2 linked regions of the Thermosynechococcus vestitus BP-1 genome follow. Each later gene encodes a partner of the first gene's protein in a complex. Links are inferred from orthologs where the notes say so. Each region holds a gene or a part of one and is shown in the gene's direction. Other genes may lie near its edges.

Region 1 (6,078 bases):
AAAGGTGCTGTCAATGCCACCGAAACCCTGCCCATTCACCGGCCTGCCCCCAGCTTTACCCAACTGGAAACTAAGCCCTCGGTCTTTGAAACGGGCATCAAGGTGATTGACCTGCTCACCCCCTATCGCCGTGGCGGCAAAATTGGCCTCTTTGGCGGTGCTGGCGTCGGCAAAACCGTGATCATGATGGAACTCATCAACAACATTGCCACCCAACATGGTGGGGTCTCGGTGTTTGCTGGCGTAGGTGAACGGACCCGCGAAGGCAATGACCTCTACAACGAAATGATTGAATCGGGGGTTATTGATAAAGACGATCCCAGTAAGTCCAAAATCGCCCTTGTCTATGGTCAAATGAATGAACCCCCCGGGGCACGGATGCGCGTCGGCCTCTCCGGGCTGACGATGGCTGAATACTTCCGCGATGTCAACAAGCAGGATGTGCTGCTGTTTATTGATAACATCTTCCGTTTTGTCCAAGCCGGTTCTGAGGTGTCGGCGCTCCTCGGTCGGATGCCCTCTGCGGTGGGATACCAACCCACCCTTGGGACGGATGTGGGGGCTCTGCAAGAGCGGATTACCTCAACCACCGAAGGTTCGATTACCTCGATTCAAGCAGTTTATGTGCCTGCGGATGACTTGACTGACCCTGCTCCCGCAACGACCTTTGCTCACTTGGATGGGACAACGGTGCTCTCCCGTAGTCTAGCCGCAAAAGGGATTTACCCCGCCGTGGATCCCCTCGGCTCCACCTCCAATATGTTGCAGCCGGACATTGTGGGTGAAGAGCACTATCAAACGGCACGGGCAGTCCAAGCTACCCTTCAGCGCTACAAAGAGCTTCAGGACATTATCGCTATTTTGGGTCTTGATGAACTCTCTGAGGAAGACCGCCTGACAGTGGCGCGGGCACGCAAAATTGAGCGCTTCTTATCTCAGCCTTTCTTTGTGGCGGAAGTGTTCACTGGTGCCCCCGGCAAATACGTCACCCTCGAAGAAACCATCAAAGGCTTCCAGATGATCCTCAGCGGTGAGCTGGATGATCTACCAGAGCAAGCCTTCTACATGGTGGGTAATATTGAGGAAGCCAAAGCTAAGGCTGAAAAACTGAAAGCATAGGTTTTACAGGTGTCAATACAGGGTGGGGCAACCCGCCCTTTGATCATTGAGTGGCAAGGGAAGCGTTATGGTGATGACTGTCCGGGTAATTGCGCCCGATAAAACCGTTTGGGATGCCCCCGCTGAGGAAGTGATTTTGCCCAGCACAACCGGGCAATTGGGGATTCTCTCAAATCATGCCCCCCTCTTAACTGCCTTGGAAACGGGTGTGATGCGGGTGCGCCAAGACCGCGAATGGGTGGCGATCGCTCTCATGGGGGGCTTTGCCGAAGTTGAAAACAACGAAGTGACGATTCTCGTCAACGGTGCCGAGCGCGGGGACACAATTGACCTTGAAAAAGCCAAGGCGGAGTTTGCCGCCGCACAGGCTGCCCTCGCTCAAGCCGAACAGGGGGAATCCAAACAGGCTAAAATTCAAGCCACCCAAGCCTTTCGTCGCGCCCGTGCTCGCTTGCAGGCCGCAGGGGGTGTGGTCGAGATTTAGCTTTTTCTCATTTTTTCTCATTTGATGAAGTTCAAAGCCTCCCCAACTGCTGACTGGGAGGTTTTTTATTTAGCTGGCCGCCGTTTGCTGCCGCAGGTAGGCTTGGATAAAGGGATCAAGGTTACCATCCATCACATCCTGAATGGCTGTCGTTTCCACCTCTGTGCGCAGGTCCTTGACCAGTTGATAGGGGTGAAAGACATAGTTGCGAATTTGGTTGCCCCAAGCCGCCTCAACGGCCTCGCCACGAATATCGGCAATTTCCTTGGCCTTTTGCTCTTGGGCAATCACCAATAGCTTCGCCTTGAGAATGGCAAGGGCCTTTTCCTTATTTTGCAGTTGCGATCGCTCCTGCGTGCAGCGGACAGCTAAGCCCGTTGGTTTATGGACAATGCGCACTGCCGTTTCCACCTTGTTGACGTTTTGCCCCCCCTTGCCACCACTGCGGGAAGTGGTAATTTCTAAATCGCTTTCGGGAATCTCAACGGTAACGGATTGATCCAGTTCGGGCATCACATCCACTCCAGCGAAGCTCGTTTGCCGTTTGCCATTGGCATTGAAGGGAGAAATGCGCACTAGCCGATGGGTACCCTTTTCAGAACGCAGATAGCCATAGGCGTAGCGACCGCGAATTTCCAAGGTTGCCGACTTAATACCTGCCTCTTCCCCTTCTGAAAGTTCTGCCAGATGGGTTTGGTAACCGTGGCGCTCTGCCCAGCGGGTGTACATCCGCAGCAACATTTCTGCCCAATCCTGGGCATCAGTCCCGCCCGCCCCAGCATTGATCGTGACAATAGCGTTGTTTTTGTCGTAGGGGCCACTGAGGAGTTGTTCCAGTTCCCAGCGATTCAACTGGGTGTCTAACTCCTTTAGCAGCGTAGTTGCCTCTGTCAGCAACCCTTCATCCAGTTCTAACTCCAGCAGTTCCAGGGCTGTTTCCACGTGTTCAATTGTTTTTTGCCACTGTTGGAGCTGGCTGAGGCTATCCTTAGCTTCAGTGAGTTGTTGCAGCGTGGCTTGAGCCGTGGCCTGATCAGTCCAGAAATCTGGCTGAGCGGCGGTGTGCTCAAGGTCATGAATCTTGGCCTTCAGTGCCGCTGGGTCAAAGACAGTCCTGGGTATGACCCAGGCGATCGCGCAACAGAGAAAAATCGCGTTTAAGGGTGCTTAAATCAGTCATTTTGGGATGCAAAGAATAGAGGGATTCTGTTGCCATTTTACCAAAGCAGATTCCCTGCAAAAGCTGTTGCTATTGGCTATTTCTAGGGCGGTCGAGGACTTCCAGGCAATAACTTCCAGGCAATAAATGTTAAAAGTTTCGCCCTTGCCCTAGGCCCCCTGCAAGTGTCACCATAATCCCTAGGTGAACTCTGGGGAATCTGACCCATGGCCATCAAAAACTCGCCCGAAGTCCCACGCAATCGTTGGATTGGTAATGCCTTACTCTTCCTCGGCTTGGGGTTTTTGCTCCTGAACCTCTTCTTTCCCCAACTCTTTGCACCGCGCCCGCCTCAGGTTCCCTACAGTATGTTTATCCATCAGGTGCAAGAGGGAGATGTCGCTCGCGTCTATCTGGGTCAAAATGAGATTCTCTATCAACTGAAGCCCCAAGGGGATAAACCGCCTCAAGTTTTAGCAACCACGCCGATCTTTGATCTTGAGTTACCCAAGCGCCTCGAGGAAAAGGGAGTGGAATTTGCAGCTGCTCCGCCCCCCCGCAATAGCTGGTTGTTAAATATCTTGGGTTGGGTGATTCCACCAATTGTTTTTGTCTTGATTCTTCAGTTCTTTGCCAATCGCCAAGCAGGCGGTGGTCCCCAGGGGGTACTCTCCATCAGTAAAAGCCGGGCGAAGGTCTATGTGGAGGGAGCAAACACCGGCATTCGCTTTGATGATGTGGCTGGGGTTGAGGAAGCTAAGGCAGAACTGGTGGAGATTGTGGATTTCCTAAAAAATCCCCAACGCTACATTCAAATTGGTGCCCGCATTCCCAAGGGGGTGCTGCTGGTGGGGCCACCGGGAACAGGGAAAACCCTGCTGGCCAAGGCCGTTGCCGGCGAAGCCAATGTCCCTTTTTTCTCCATTTCGGGTTCGGAGTTTGTCGAGCTATTTGTGGGCGTGGGGTCTGCCCGTGTACGGGATCTCTTTGAGCAGGCGAAAAAGCAAGCCCCCTGTATTGTCTTTATTGATGAATTGGATGCCATTGGTAAGTCCCGTTCTAGTGCGGGTTTCTATGGCGGCAATGATGAACGGGAGCAAACCCTGAACCAACTGCTCACAGAAATGGATGGCTTTGATGCCACGGGGGCAACGGTGATTGTCCTTGCTGCAACCAACCGCCCAGAAACCCTTGATCCGGCATTGCTGCGCCCCGGACGCTTTGATCGTCAAGTCTTAGTGGATCGCCCTGATTTGAGTGGTCGTGAAGCCATTTTGAAAATCCATGCCAAAAAGGTGAAACTAGCCCCTGAGGTAGATCTGCACGCGATCGCTGCCCGTACGCCCGGGTTTGCCGGTGCCGATTTGGCCAACTTGGTCAATGAAGCAGCCCTCCTAGCAGCTCGTCATCAGCGGGAAATGGTGACCCAGCAGGACTTTGCCGAAGCAATTGAACGCATTGTGGCAGGTCTGGAGAAGAAAAGCCGTGTCCTCAACGACAAAGAGAAGAAAATTGTCGCTTACCACGAAGTCGGTCATGCCCTTGTGGGCTGTGCGCTGCCGGGCAGTGGTCGGGTAGAAAAGATCTCCATTGTGCCCCGCGGCATGGCGGCTCTTGGTTACACATTGCAGTTGCCGACGGAGGACCGCTTCCTCCTTGATGAGCGGGAGCTGCGTGCCCAAATTGCCACGCTGCTGGGGGGGCGATCGGCGGAGGAGATTGTCTTTGGCACAATCACTACTGGAGCCGCCAATGATTTGCAACGGGCAACCGATTTGGCAGAGCGGATGGTGCGCAGCTACGGTATGAGCAAAGTTCTTGGCCCCCTTGCCTTTGAGCAACAACAGTCCAGCTTTTTGACAAACACTGGCATGATGCTACGGGCCGTGAGTGAGGAAACCGCTCAAGCCATCGACCGTGAAGTAAAGGAAATTGTTGAGTCAGCTCACCAGCAGGCGCTCAGTATCCTCCAAGAAAACCGTGACCTTCTTGAGGCGATCGCCCAAAAACTCTTGGAAAAAGAAGTGATTGAGGGTGAAGAACTTCAGGAGCTACTGGCTCAGGTGAAAACTCCCGCCGCTGCCTAACCAAGGGAGCCGCAAAAACGCAAAAAAAAGACCAGCGGCTAACTGGTCATTCAGTCCAATGTTTCTGTCTCAAAGGAGAAGTCAAGGCGCCCATAAAACATGCAGGGGAGCCAAAAACGGCACTGCCTTAGCTTCCCTTCTCTTTCTATGATAATGGAGCCAGAGTCACAAAAATTCACATATATAAATAAAATCTTTAGGTATTTCTACTCAAACCCATAACCGCAGGTAATCAGTTTAGCGGCCACCGACGGTAATGGCATCCACTTTGATGTGGGGCTGACCCACGGTGACGTAGATACTACCGCTAATCGAGCCACAGAAACCGGGAGCAAGGGCAAGATCATTGGCGGACATGGAAATTCGCTGCATGATTTCTTTGGCTTCGCCAATCAGTGTGGCTCCTTTGAGGGGGTGTTTGATTTGGCCGTTGTCAATCCAGTAGGCCTCCTCAACGGCAAAGTTAAATTGACCCGTGGCACCGACACTACCACCTCCCATGCGTTTACAGTAAATGCCGCGATCAATGGAGGCAATTAGATCCTCAACAGTGTACTTGCCGGGGGCAATGTAGGTGTTGCGCATCCGCGAAGCGGCAGCATAGGTATAGCTTTGGCGTCGGCCACTGCCAGTGCGGGGGTGGCCCGTGCGCATGGAGCCTGCGCGATCGCTCAGGAAGTTCTTGAGGATACCATTTTCAATCAGCAACGTCCGCTGTGTCGGCATCCCCTCATCGTCCATATCTAGACTGCCAAAGGCACCGCTGGTAATTCCCTCATCCCAAGCGGTCAAGTTTTCATGGGCAATTTTCTCGCCTTTTTTATCGGCAAACGGGGTCGTACCCCGTTCAATTTGAGTCGTTTCCAAAAGATGACCACAGGCTTCATGGAAGATCACACCCCCAAATTGGTTAGCCATGATCACTGGGTAAGTGCCCGATTCCACGTAGTCGGCATAGAGCATTTTGCCGGCCGCTTCGGCAACGGTATCGGCCAAGGTGATGTAGTCCCACTGGCGCAAAAAATCTGGATTGCTGGTATCGCCACTGCGCTCACCAATGGCAGCACGGTGCTCGCCATCCGTACAGAGAACAGAGGCCACTGCCGACTGGGTAAGGCGAATGTCACGGCCAAAAGTGCCATCACTGGCGGCCACCATCACCTCTTGCCAATCGCGGAAATAACTGAGGCGACGAGATTGGAGATGGGGGGTTCTCTGGCGCAGGCGAT
Region 2 (10,735 bases), 140 kb from region 1 along the record:
CCTGCCCTCAAGGATTGGCGATTTTGGGTCTTTGTTCTCTCGAGTTTGCTGGGGCTACTGTGCCTGCTGGGGATTCCTCTCCACCTATCCATTACAGGCCAAATCACGGAACAGGCGGTCAACCAAATCAATCAAGAGGCGGCACAGGCAGAAATTCGGGTGGAGCAGGAACAGCAGCAAATCAAACAACTGGCCAGTAGCGGTCAACTGCAGCAACTCCTGAAAAGCAATCAACTGCCCCCCGATCAACGGGCGATTCTTGAGCAGTTGCAAAAGGATCCCCAAGCCCTCGACAAACAAGCGGGTCAGGCACGGGAGCGCATCCGCACTCAACAACAGGAAGCGGTCAATCGGGCGCAACAGGAAGCTTTTTTGAATCGTCTAAGGGTAGGCATTCGTAGTTTTCTATTGGCAGTGGGCTTTATTACCATTGGTTGGAGTGGTCTGCGCGAGCACCGCTAGGCATTGTTACCATTGCTACCTACCTGAGGAGTGAAGTATGGTTTACCTCATTGTGCCTTGGCGCTTTCTGTCGCAGTCGCTGGGTCTTGGCTGCATGCTCAGCTTGCTCCTACAATTGACGGCCACAGCAGTGGAATTGCGAGTTGCAGTTTTAGATCGGGTGCGTCAAGTCACAATTAGTAGCTCCACCGCAGCGCAATTACGGGATGAGGTGGGCCGGGTCCTGACAGTGGCACCGCAGCAGCATATTACCGCTGTCCTCACAGGGGCTAGGGTACAAGTAGGGGGCGTGGGTGGGCGGCAAGTTTTCCTCGAACCTCGAGACAATGGACTCGTGCGAGTGGGCGATCGCTGGTATCGCGGCCGGTTGCAATTGGTGAGTACCCCTGAGGGGATTCTCGCCATCAATCTTGTGGATTTAGAGGAGTATCTGCCCAGTGTGGTGGGCAAGGAAATGTATCCCTCTTGGCCCCTAGAAGCCCTCAAAGCCCAAGCAGTGGCTTCCCGTTCCTTTGTTCTCTTTCGGCGCGATCGCGAACGCCGTCGTCCCGGCAGTCTTTTTGATGTAGGGGCCACCGTCACTCATCAGGTATATCCGGGGGTCAGTTCAGAAACCGCCAGTACCCTGGCCGCCGTTGCCGCCACACGCGGTCAAGTGCTCACCTACAACGGCCAAATCATTGAAGCGGTCTTCCATGCCTCCTCAGGGGGGCATACCGAAAATTCGGAACACGTTTGGCAAACTGTGGTTCCTTACCTGCGCGGTAGCCCTGACTTTGACCAAGTTTCCCCCCACTTTCAGTGGACGGTTCGTTTTACCGCCGCCCAACTGCAACAGCGCTTCCCTGGGATAGGGATGATTCTTGGCTTTCGCCCCTTACAATTGACACCCCAAGGGCGAGTCATGTCAGTGCAGGTAGTGGGCACTGCGGGTCGCCGCACAATTTCAGCCAGTGAACTACGGCGGGTTTTGGGACTGCGCAGTACCCTACTAACGATTACACCAGAGTATGGCAATGTGGCCAGTCAACGGGCTCAAAGTGTGCCAGTGGCTTTTACAATTACTGGACGGGGTCACGGCCATGGCCTGGGCTTGAGTCAATGGGGAGCCTATGGTATGGCATTGCAGGGTTACACCTACGACCAAATTTTGGGGCATTATTACCAAGGCGTTACATTGAGTGTATTGGACACAACTCAGCGTTGACGAGCTTTGCGCCTTTCAACTATGCTGCCCCTAGCGGTAGAGAGTGAAGGTTGTGGTCTTAACACTCTATTTCTTGCGCCACGGGCAAACGAGTTTTAGTCGCGCCAATGCCTACTGTGGAGAGTTGGATCCACCCTTGACGGATGCTGGCCTGGCGATGGCTGAAGCTTTTGCTGAGCACTATGCCCAGTTATCTTGGCAGGCAGTCTTTGTCAGCCCAATGGTGCGAGCTCGAACCACGGCACAACCCCTGTGCGATCGCCTGGGTCTCCAGATGCAGATCCGCGACGGTCTGCGGGAAATTCACTATGGTCAGTGGGAAGGCCTCTCCCCGGAAGAGGTGAATGCCAAGTTCCACGATGACTATGTGCGCTGGCTGGCGGATCCGGGCTGGAATGCCCCCACCGGGGGTGAACGGGGAATTGACCAATGAAATGGGATACAAGCCCCGTCCTTTTAGGACTTTTGATTTCTCATGTATTCCTTAAGCACCTCTAACAGTGCTCCTCCAACAGATGCCGCAAAATAACTAGGGCTCCAAAGTGATTCTTCATGGGGTTTTGGTAGTGCAGCTTTTCCATATCGACGACTAGATACGCCTTTAAGCGCATTTACGATCTGCGAAAGAGAAAGTTTAGGAGGGTACTCGATTAGCGCATGGACATGGTCTTCCTCGCCGTTAAATTCAAGAATCTGGAAATCCATCTTCTTGGCGACTTCTCGAAACGATTTCTCGATCAGCTCTAATCCCTCAGCGCTAAGGACTGGCCGGCAATACTTAGTCACGCATACCAAATGAATCTTCAGGTCCGTAACACTATGTCTCCCTTTACGAAGATGACTTGACATTGCCTGTAGACCAACCTATAATCTAGCTACAGACCAACTATATCACGACCAATGAAAGCTAGATATAGGTATCGTTTCTATCCCACAGACCAACAACGACAACGCCTAGCTCAGTTGTTTGGGTGTGTCCGTGTGGTATGGAACGATGCCCTGGAAATCTGCAAGAAATCTGATAAATTGCCAAAAACTAGTGAATTGCAAAAGCTAGTAATTACCCAAGGGAAGAAAACACCAGAGCGGCAATGGTTGTCTGATGTTTCTAATGTCCCGTTACAGCAGTCCGTTGCCGATTTAGGAGTTGCCTATAAAAACTTCTTCGATTAAATTAAAGGTCGGCGAAAAGGCAAAAAGGTCAACCCTCCTAGATTTGACAGAAAGACAATCCGCCAGATTTACTACCTATGGATTTTCAATTAAAGGCGAAGAAGTTTATCTAGCGAAGATTGGTAACGTCAGACCAATTTGGTCAAGAAAGCTTCCTTCTAAACCAAGCTCAGTGACGGTGATTAAAGATGCTGCAAATCGATATTTTCTCAGTTTTGTCGTCGAGATCGACCCAGTTGATCAACCTGCAAGTAATCCTTCTATCGGCATTGATTTGGGAATTAAAGCCTTTGCTACTTTAAGTACGGGCGAAAAGATTGATGGCCCTGAGTATTCCAAGTTAGATAGAAAGATCAGGCGAAAACAACGCAAACTTGCCCGTCAAGTTAAAGGAAGCCAACGGCGGGAGAAAACAAGACTGCAAATCGCTAAGCTTCATAGTCGGATTTCAGACATTCGCAGGGATTTCTTGCATAAAGTGTCTACCCGCGTGGTTATCGAGAACCAAGTGATCACGCTGGAAGACTTGAATGTCTCTGGAATGGTGAAGAACCGCAAACTCGCTAGAGCAATTAGCTTGCAAGGTTGGCGAGAATTCAGGGTTTTAGTTGAGGCTAAGTGCAACAAACTAAACCGTGAGTTTATTGTCATTGACCGATGGGAGCCAACCAGTCGGACTTGCTCAACATGCGGTTTTAAATGGGGCAAAATCGATCTATCTGTCCGCTCTGTTGTATGTCTAAATTGTGGTACAGAGCACGATAGAGACGAAAATGCCGCAAGAAACATAGAGAAAGTCGGGATAGGGCATTGCCACGACTATAAATGGACGCAGAGGGGGAGTAAGACTACTTCGGTAGCATCACCCAGTGAAGCGTCAAGAATCATCGCACTTTAGGGCGGTGAGTATGTCAAAAACAGCCCCGTACCAATCATTGAGCCTAGACCCGTTAAAATCGCGCCCCAAAGTCCCAGTTCGCGTTTGAGCATCGAGGTGAGTTTGAGACCTAAGGAACGCCTTCTAGCCTAGAGGATAGGGACGGCGATCGCTATAATTGGAGCAATTCTTAGCACTCCCGCAGGTATCCGGACCATGGCCAGTCCAGAATCCCCTAGCAACCAACCCGACGACCTACTAGAGAACATCATCAGTGATTTGGGTGAGTTGGAGGCGTCCCTTCCACAGGATATTGATCTAAACTCCCTGACGGCTGAGCTAGAGTCCCTCACCCTCACCGCACAACAGCGGGCGATCGCCCAGAACCAATCCCTAGAGGCGCAAATTAGCCAGCTCACCGCAGAACTCAACAACGTTCAACAGCAGCGAGATCACCTGAGCCAAGACCTTGAGCGCCTGCGCGAAGAAAATGACACCTTGAGGGGCCTGCGGCAAAATCTGGAACAGGAACTGGCCCAGGCTCTCATTCAGCAGGACGAACTTCAGCAGCAACTCGCGACCTTGCAACTTCAAGCCTCCCAAGTACAGGAACTGCAAGCTCAGCTAACTGCCCTGCAAACCGAAAAGGCCGCTCTAGAAGAGCAAGTGCAAACTCTCCTGGCTGCTGCCCCAGGGGCGCCTTTGGAGGATACAGCACTTCTAGCGAAGTCCCCCGATCCAGACCTTGCTCAACGCTTGGCGGAGGTGACACGGCAACTCACTCAAGTGGAAAAGGAGCGCGATCGCCTGCAAGAGGAACTTTCTCAAGTCCAAAACGAACTGCAAAGCCTACAGCAGGATTTAGAAGGATTGCGCAATCAATCCTCAACCGTTGTGCCCACCGAACTCACCCTTGCTGCCCAGGAAAATCACCGTCTGAAGCGACAACAACGGCAACGCGACACAGTGCTTTGGATAACTGGCATTGCCGCAACCGTGGTTTCTGCCTTGGGCCTCAGCTTCAATCTCCCTCAACCCCTTGGCCGCATCCTTCCCCCTGCTGCTGCCTTAGCGGTTCCTGTGATCACAACGCTGGCGGGTAGGGGTGGGTCAACCCCCAGGGAAAACACTGCTTAGGCGATCCCCCTCTGGGCTAAAATTTTAGGGCAGGGACGCTTTGCTTAGGAGTTTAAATTACCGTGGCCAATCTCAAAGCTATTCGCGATCGCATCAAAACGATTAAAGATACCCGCAAGATCACTGAAGCTATGCGCCTTGTGGCGGCAGCAAAAGTTCGCCGTGCCCAAGAGCAAGTCATGGCGAGTCGTCCCTTTGCCGATCGCTTGGCCCAGGTGCTCTACAGCTTGCAGACTCGACTGCGTTTCGAGGACGTGGATTTGCCGCTGTTGGCAAAGCGCCCGGTGAAGACGGTGGCGCTGCTGGTGGTAACAGGCGATCGCGGGCTGTGTGGCGGTTACAACACTAATGTCATTCGCCGAGCTAAGGAACGTCTCCAAGAACTCGAAGCCGAGGGCCTCAAATACACCCTAGTGATTGTGGGTCGCAAGGCAGCTCAATATTTCCAGCGCCGTGACTATCCCATTGATGCAGTCTATTCTGGCCTAGAGCAGATCCCCTCCGCCAGTGAAGCCGGTCAAATTGCCAGTGAACTGCTCTCCCTCTTCCTTTCGGAAACGGTGGATCGGGTGGAGCTCATCTACACCAAATTTGTTTCCCTCATTAGCTCAAAGCCCGTTGTCCAAACCCTGCTCCCCCTCGATCCCCAAGGGCTGGAAACCGCCGATGATGAAATTTTCCGCCTGACAACCCGTGGCTCTCATTTGGAAGTCAACCGCGAGAAAGTAACCTCGACGCTGCCCGCTCTGCCCTCCGATATGATTTTTGAGCAGGATCCGCTGCAAATTCTCGATGCCCTACTGCCCCTGTACTTGAATAACCAGTTGCTACGAGCACTGCAGGAGGCTGCTGCCTCAGAATTGGCGGCACGGATGACGGCAATGAACAACGCCAGTGATAATGCTCAAGCCCTGATTGGTACTCTGACCCTCTCCTACAACAAAGCCCGTCAAGCCGCCATTACCCAAGAAATTCTTGAAGTGGTGGCGGGGGCTGAGGCTCTGCGCTAGGAGTTGACCTCTGAAACTCCTGTTTGTTTCCACTTCGGTTGGCCCCCTAGGCACAGGCAAAGGGGGTGGCGTTGAATTGACGATCCTCAATATGGCTCAGGCCTTGGGCGATCGCCAGCACACTATACACATCCTTGCCCCCGAGGGTTCCCACTTGCCAGTGGCGGCTACCATTGAACCAGTGGCGGGACATCTGCAGGTGCCAGCGCAGCATCAAACCCGCGATCAACCAATTACACTGCCGCCCAATAGTGTCTTAGCCAATATGTGGGCACGGGTGCGGCAGCTTCAACAGGACTTTGATGTCATTGTCAACTTTGCCTACGATTGGTTGCCCTTTTACCTGACGCCGTTTTTAAGCCGTCCGGTGGGCCATCTGGTGAGTATGGCCTCAATCTCCGACGTCATGGATCAGGCGATCGCCAGTGTCATTGACAAGTATCCGGGAACCATTGGTGTCTATACCCGTACCCAAGCGGCCACCTTCCCCTTTGGCGATCGCTGTGTGTGTTTAGGCAGTGGCCTTGATCTTTCGCTCTATGACTTTTGTGCAGAACCAGAGGATGCCCTTTGCTGGCTGGGGCGGATTGCGCCTGAAAAGGGACTTGAAGATGCGGTTGCCGCTGTTAATGTCACTCGCACCCCCTTAAAAATCATGGGGCAGTTGCAGGATATCGATTATTGGCAGCGGATCCAAGCTGACTACCCCGATGCCCCCATTGAATATCTAGGATTTTTCCCCACTCGGGAAATGCAGTCCCGCTTGCGGCGGTGTCGTGCCCTCCTGCTCACCTCCCGTTGGGTTGAAGCCTTTGGCAATGTGGTCATTGAGAGCCTTGCCTGTGGTGTTCCCGTCATTGCCTACAATCGTGGTGGGCCAAGGGAAATTGTCCGCGATGGCCAAACGGGGTTTCTCATTACCCCAGATTCTGTTGAGGCTCTCATTGCCGCCATTGGCAAGATCGATCAAATTGATCGGGCCGCCTGTCGGCAACAGGCAGAACAGGAGTATAGCTTAGCTGTTTATGGGGATACGGTGGAGCAATGGCTACAGCAGATCGCCGCTTCCTTGCCGTCCTAAATCAGCTAAATCAACAGAGGTTGCATGGCAAATTCCCTGCTCCCCTATACAATAGGCAAGGTGCGAGCGGAGATGACACCTGAATGAGCTGGGTTCTGTTCCAAGGGACAAAAGGGGGACGCTCACCCTTGCTCATTTCCTTTACGATGGCCACGATCGCCAGTGGGGGTCTAGGAGTCTGGTTTTTGCGGAGCTTATCACCCACACCTATGGCTCTGTCAGAGCCAATTCCTTTACCAAATGCCCTTAAGCCCGAACGACCTTTGCCCCGGCGGATTTTGGATGGCCGCGATCCCCTCCTGGCAACCGTCCCCAAGAAAGCTCCTCAGCCCCCCGTGGCTGCCTCAGCCCCCGCCCAGGCAATGTTGCCCGCTGTGGCCTCTCCTGCCCTGCAACCCGTGCCTCCGAGCCAAGGCCCTGCCCCTCACGTACGGGTGGCGATCGCCCGCGATCAAAGTCAACTCATTGTTGGCACTGCCGTCGCCACTACCGTCACCAATGATCAACAGCAGGCGATCGCGCAGCTGGCTCCTTCCCAGGGAGTGGTGGTGACGGCCCGCGAGGGTATGCTGCTCTGGAATGGTCAACCCCTTGCCCCCTCCCTATGGCTTTGCCCCAGGAATCAACTCACCTTTGTTGGCGATAAATGGTATCGCGGTAGTGTTCGCCTCATTGCCCAGGGCAATGCCATCACGGCTGTCAATCAAGTGGACTTAGATGTCAGGTCCCGCATCATTATATTCCCAGAAGTCGTGCTAAACTCTTCGAAGCGTACCGGCTCCTTGAGTGCTTGTTCCAAGGTCGGAAAGCGTTCAACGATGGAGTATCACCATGCCACGTATTCATGCCAACGCCCGAACGACACCCCGAATTCGCCGTGAAATCCAACAAGCACCGGCTTCGATCAGTCATCGCGAGCTTGCCAGACGTTACGGGATCCACCGGCACACGGTAGCGAAATGGCGTAAGCGCGCAACCGTTGAAGACAAAAGCACCCGCCCGCACCGCCTGCAAACGACGCTTACGGAAGCGCAAGAGCTTGTGATCGTTGAGGTGCGTAAGCTCCTTTTGCTGCCTCTTGATGACCTTCTCGTTCTTGCCCGGACGTTCCTCAACCCCAATCTGAGCCGCTCAGCGCTGGATCGCTGCCTGCGTCGCCACGGAGTCTCGAACCTCAGGATACTGCAAAAGGAACGCGAAAGCCTCGAAGGCAGTCCCAAAAGCACCACGCGGCAGTTCAAAGCGTACGCACCTGGGTTCATCCACATCGACGTCAAATACCTGCCACAAATGCCGGATGAGGAGCAGCGCCGCTACCTCTTTGTCGCGATTGATCGGGCAACGCGCTGGGTCTATTTGGCAATCCACGAGGAGAAGAGCGCAGAATCGGCAACGCGCTTTCTTGCAAATGTCCTTGCCAACGCTCCTTTCGTGGTGCGTACGGTGCTGACTGATAACGGCAAGGAGTTTACCGACCGTTTCTCCTCCGCAGGCGAACGCCAACCCACGGGACACCATCCGTTTGATCAGCTCTGTCGTGAAAAGCGCATCACCCATCGGCTCATCCAACCCCGCCATCCGCAAACCAACGGGATGGTGGAACGCTTCAACGGCCGCATTGCGGAGATTCTGCGCGCTGAACGCTTTGTCTCGGCAGCCGACTTGCAAGAGACGCTCACGCGATACCTTTGGGCGTACAATCACCGCATTCCCCAACGCGTTTTGGGCCACATGACTCCCATTGAGAAACTGCGATGGTGGCAAACTGAGCGACCAGACCTCTTCGTTTCAAGGGTAGATAATGTCACGGGTCTTGACACTTAGAAGAGTACTTAGTGAGTGTGGTCGGTTCAGAGGTGTATCCCGACTGGCCAATGGAGACCCTGAAGGCCCAGGCGATCGCCGCCCGTTCCTATGCCCTTGCCCACATGTTCCAGCCCGCTAGCCGCTTTTTTGATCTGGGGAACGACGAACGCTGGCAAGTGTATCGCGGTATTGAGACGGAGTGGAACACTACTCAAGCGGCAGTGCAAGCGACGCGGGGAATTGTTCTCACCAAAAGCGGCCGCATCATGATTTCGATGTATGCCGCTACCGACGATATTGTGCGGGACGTCTTTGGCGGGCGGGGCATGAGTCAGACAGGCGCCTATGAGTTGGGCAAGCGCGGCTACAACTATCTGCAAATCTTAGGCACCTACTATCCAGGGGCAGGTTTGTCCCAAATCCGAACCCAATAGCGCTTTTGCACCGCAGTAGGGGATCCCTGTTCTGAATGCCCCTCAGGACGGTGCCAAGTCGGGCGATCGCCAGGGGGCCTACTCCTGTGGCAGCACAAGGCAACACGCATAGACACACATAGAATAGTGACTGGAGTGGGTGTGCAGTGTGGCAAGCTGTAAAGCACTTAGGCAAAAATCTACAACCAGAGTGAGATTGTTGTTCCCAAGCAAGGGAGAGTCTTCCTAAATCTGGACCGATACCGTCGTCATTGCTAGGTTCTCAATTATGGGGTGCATCGAGGAATTTATTCAACAGACTGCTGAGCAAAAAACCCATCCTGCCTTTGTCCAGGGATGGCAAAAACTGGCGCTGAATAAATGGAAGGACAAAAACCATCAGGCAGCCATCTCCGCTCTCAATCATGCGCTAGCAATAGATTCTAACTTAGCAGAATCTTGGTATCGTTTGGCACTGCTCAGTGCCGCTGATAGTGATTTGCAACAGCGCCTTAGGGCCTACGAAAAAGCCATTGAACTCAGACCCGACTGGCAAATTGGCATTGATTTTCTCAAATCCCTGAGTTATCTCCTCTATGTCTATAAAGATGTAGAAGAGCTCAATGAATGTCGCCAAAAAATTAGGGAATCGATATCCGATTTCTATCAACGGTTTCAAAGCTTCCCTTTGGATCAGAAAAAATATCTGTATCAGTGGCTCGGGAACGTGGGGACATTTTTACTGCCCTATCAGGGGGATGAAACCCGCGATCTGCAACAAAAATATGGCCAGATTGTCCATGAAATCATGATGAGTATGATTCCCAGTGCCTCAGAGCGGCCACCGATGCCAGCCGTGAAGGCCAATGAGCCACTGCGGATTGGATTGGTCTGCGGTCACTTTTTTGAGCATACGGTTTGGAAACTGATGCTCCACGGTTGGCTCAAACATCTCGATAGAGAAAAGTTTCAGCTCTATGGCTACTATGTGCAGGATTGGGGCGATCGCTGCACCGAACAAGCAAAAACCTACTGTCATCGCTTTGTGATGGGCAGCAAGTCCCCCCAAGAATGGTTTGAGCAGATCCGCGCTGATCAATTGCATTTAGTGATTTTTCCCGAACTGGGGATGGATTTACAACTGATTCAAATTGCTGCTTTAAGATTAGCGCCGATTCAATGTATGTCTTGGGGGCATCCCGACACCTCTGGCCTGCCCACAATTGATTATTTCCTCAGTAGTGAGCTGATGGAACCAGCCGATGGCCAAAAGTATTACGCTGAAAAACTCATCAGGCTAAAAAATTTGGGAATTGCCTTTAGTCCGATGCCGCCAGACTCGCGATCGCCCATTACCCGCGAGGAATTTGGCCTCAAAAGTGATGCGGTGATCTACGGCTGCCTCCAGAGTGTCTTTAAGTACCTGCCACAGTTTGACCATATCTATCCAGAAATTGCTGCAGCGGTGGGGAATTGCCAATTTGTCTTTATTACCCACTTTATGACTAAAAAGAGCCGCCGCCGGTTTGAACAGCGCCTCGAACGGGCCTTTGCTGCCAAAAATCTTGA

The links.
Region 2: the proteins of atpC (region 1) and TLL_RS01985 are in contact, whole or in part, in a cryo-EM structure (PDB 9ITS), measured with the Chloroflexus aurantiacus proteins. The link is inferred for Thermosynechococcus vestitus BP-1 from one-to-one orthologs. Residues at the interface, in WP_012258892.1 of Chloroflexus aurantiacus: Glu6, Val8, Thr9, Ala10, Glu11, Arg12, Val13, Thr26, Lys27, Asp28, Pro39, Leu40, Met41, Thr42, Ile43, Phe66, Glu68, Val69, Leu70, Arg73, Thr75, Leu77, Ala78, Asp79, Arg102, Gln107, Arg110, Asp111, Leu114, Ala117; in WP_012258894.1 of Chloroflexus aurantiacus: Pro2, Arg9, Arg10, Arg12, Ser13, Val14, Asn16, Val17, Ile20, Thr21, Met24, Val27, Lys31, Arg34, Ala41, Thr42, Pro44, Tyr45, Arg48, Met49, Val52, Arg88, Leu90, Arg142, Asp145, Ala146, Lys148, Leu149, Val205, Asp206.

What each region holds. Positions count from the first base shown.
Region 1 is NC_004113.1:524,636-530,713, forward strand. The notes cover bases 1-2,894. They hold atpC (ATP synthase F1 subunit epsilon), read left to right. Parts: upstream 1-1,186; coding sequence 1,187-1,603; downstream 1,604-2,894. Other genes in these bases: atpD (F0F1 ATP synthase subunit beta), read left to right, coding at 1-1,119. Outside these bases: ftsH4 (ATP-dependent zinc metalloprotease FtsH), read left to right, coding at 2,990-4,849; TLL_RS02700 (TldD/PmbA family protein), read right to left, coding at 5,087-6,078. UniProt on the Escherichia coli protein: Produces ATP from ADP in the presence of a proton gradient across the membrane.
Region 2 is NC_004113.1:379,531-390,265, reverse strand. Bases 4,122-6,892 are described here. They hold TLL_RS01985 (F0F1 ATP synthase subunit gamma), read left to right. Parts: upstream 4,122-4,918; coding sequence 4,919-5,866; downstream 5,867-6,892. Other genes in these bases: TLL_RS01980 (glycosyltransferase), read left to right, coding at 6,066-6,892; TLL_RS12825 (hypothetical protein), read right to left, coding at 5,913-6,080; TLL_RS01990 (hypothetical protein), read left to right, coding at 4,122-4,856. Also shown: TLL_RS02015 (HpsJ family protein), read left to right, coding at 1-462; TLL_RS02010 (SpoIID/LytB domain-containing protein), read left to right, coding at 500-1,669; tnpA (IS200/IS605-like element ISTel2 family transposase), read right to left, coding at 2,126-2,518; more of TLL_RS01990, read left to right, coding at 3,936-4,121; more of TLL_RS01980, read left to right, coding at 6,893-6,947; TLL_RS01975 (hypothetical protein), read left to right, coding at 7,031-7,828; TLL_RS01970 (IS481-like element ISTel1 family transposase), read left to right, coding at 7,779-8,771; TLL_RS01965 (SpoIID/LytB domain-containing protein), read left to right, coding at 8,783-9,187; TLL_RS01960 (hypothetical protein), read left to right, coding at 9,456-10,735. UniProt on the Escherichia coli protein: Produces ATP from ADP in the presence of a proton gradient across the membrane. The gamma chain is believed to be important in regulating ATPase activity and the flow of protons through the CF(0) complex.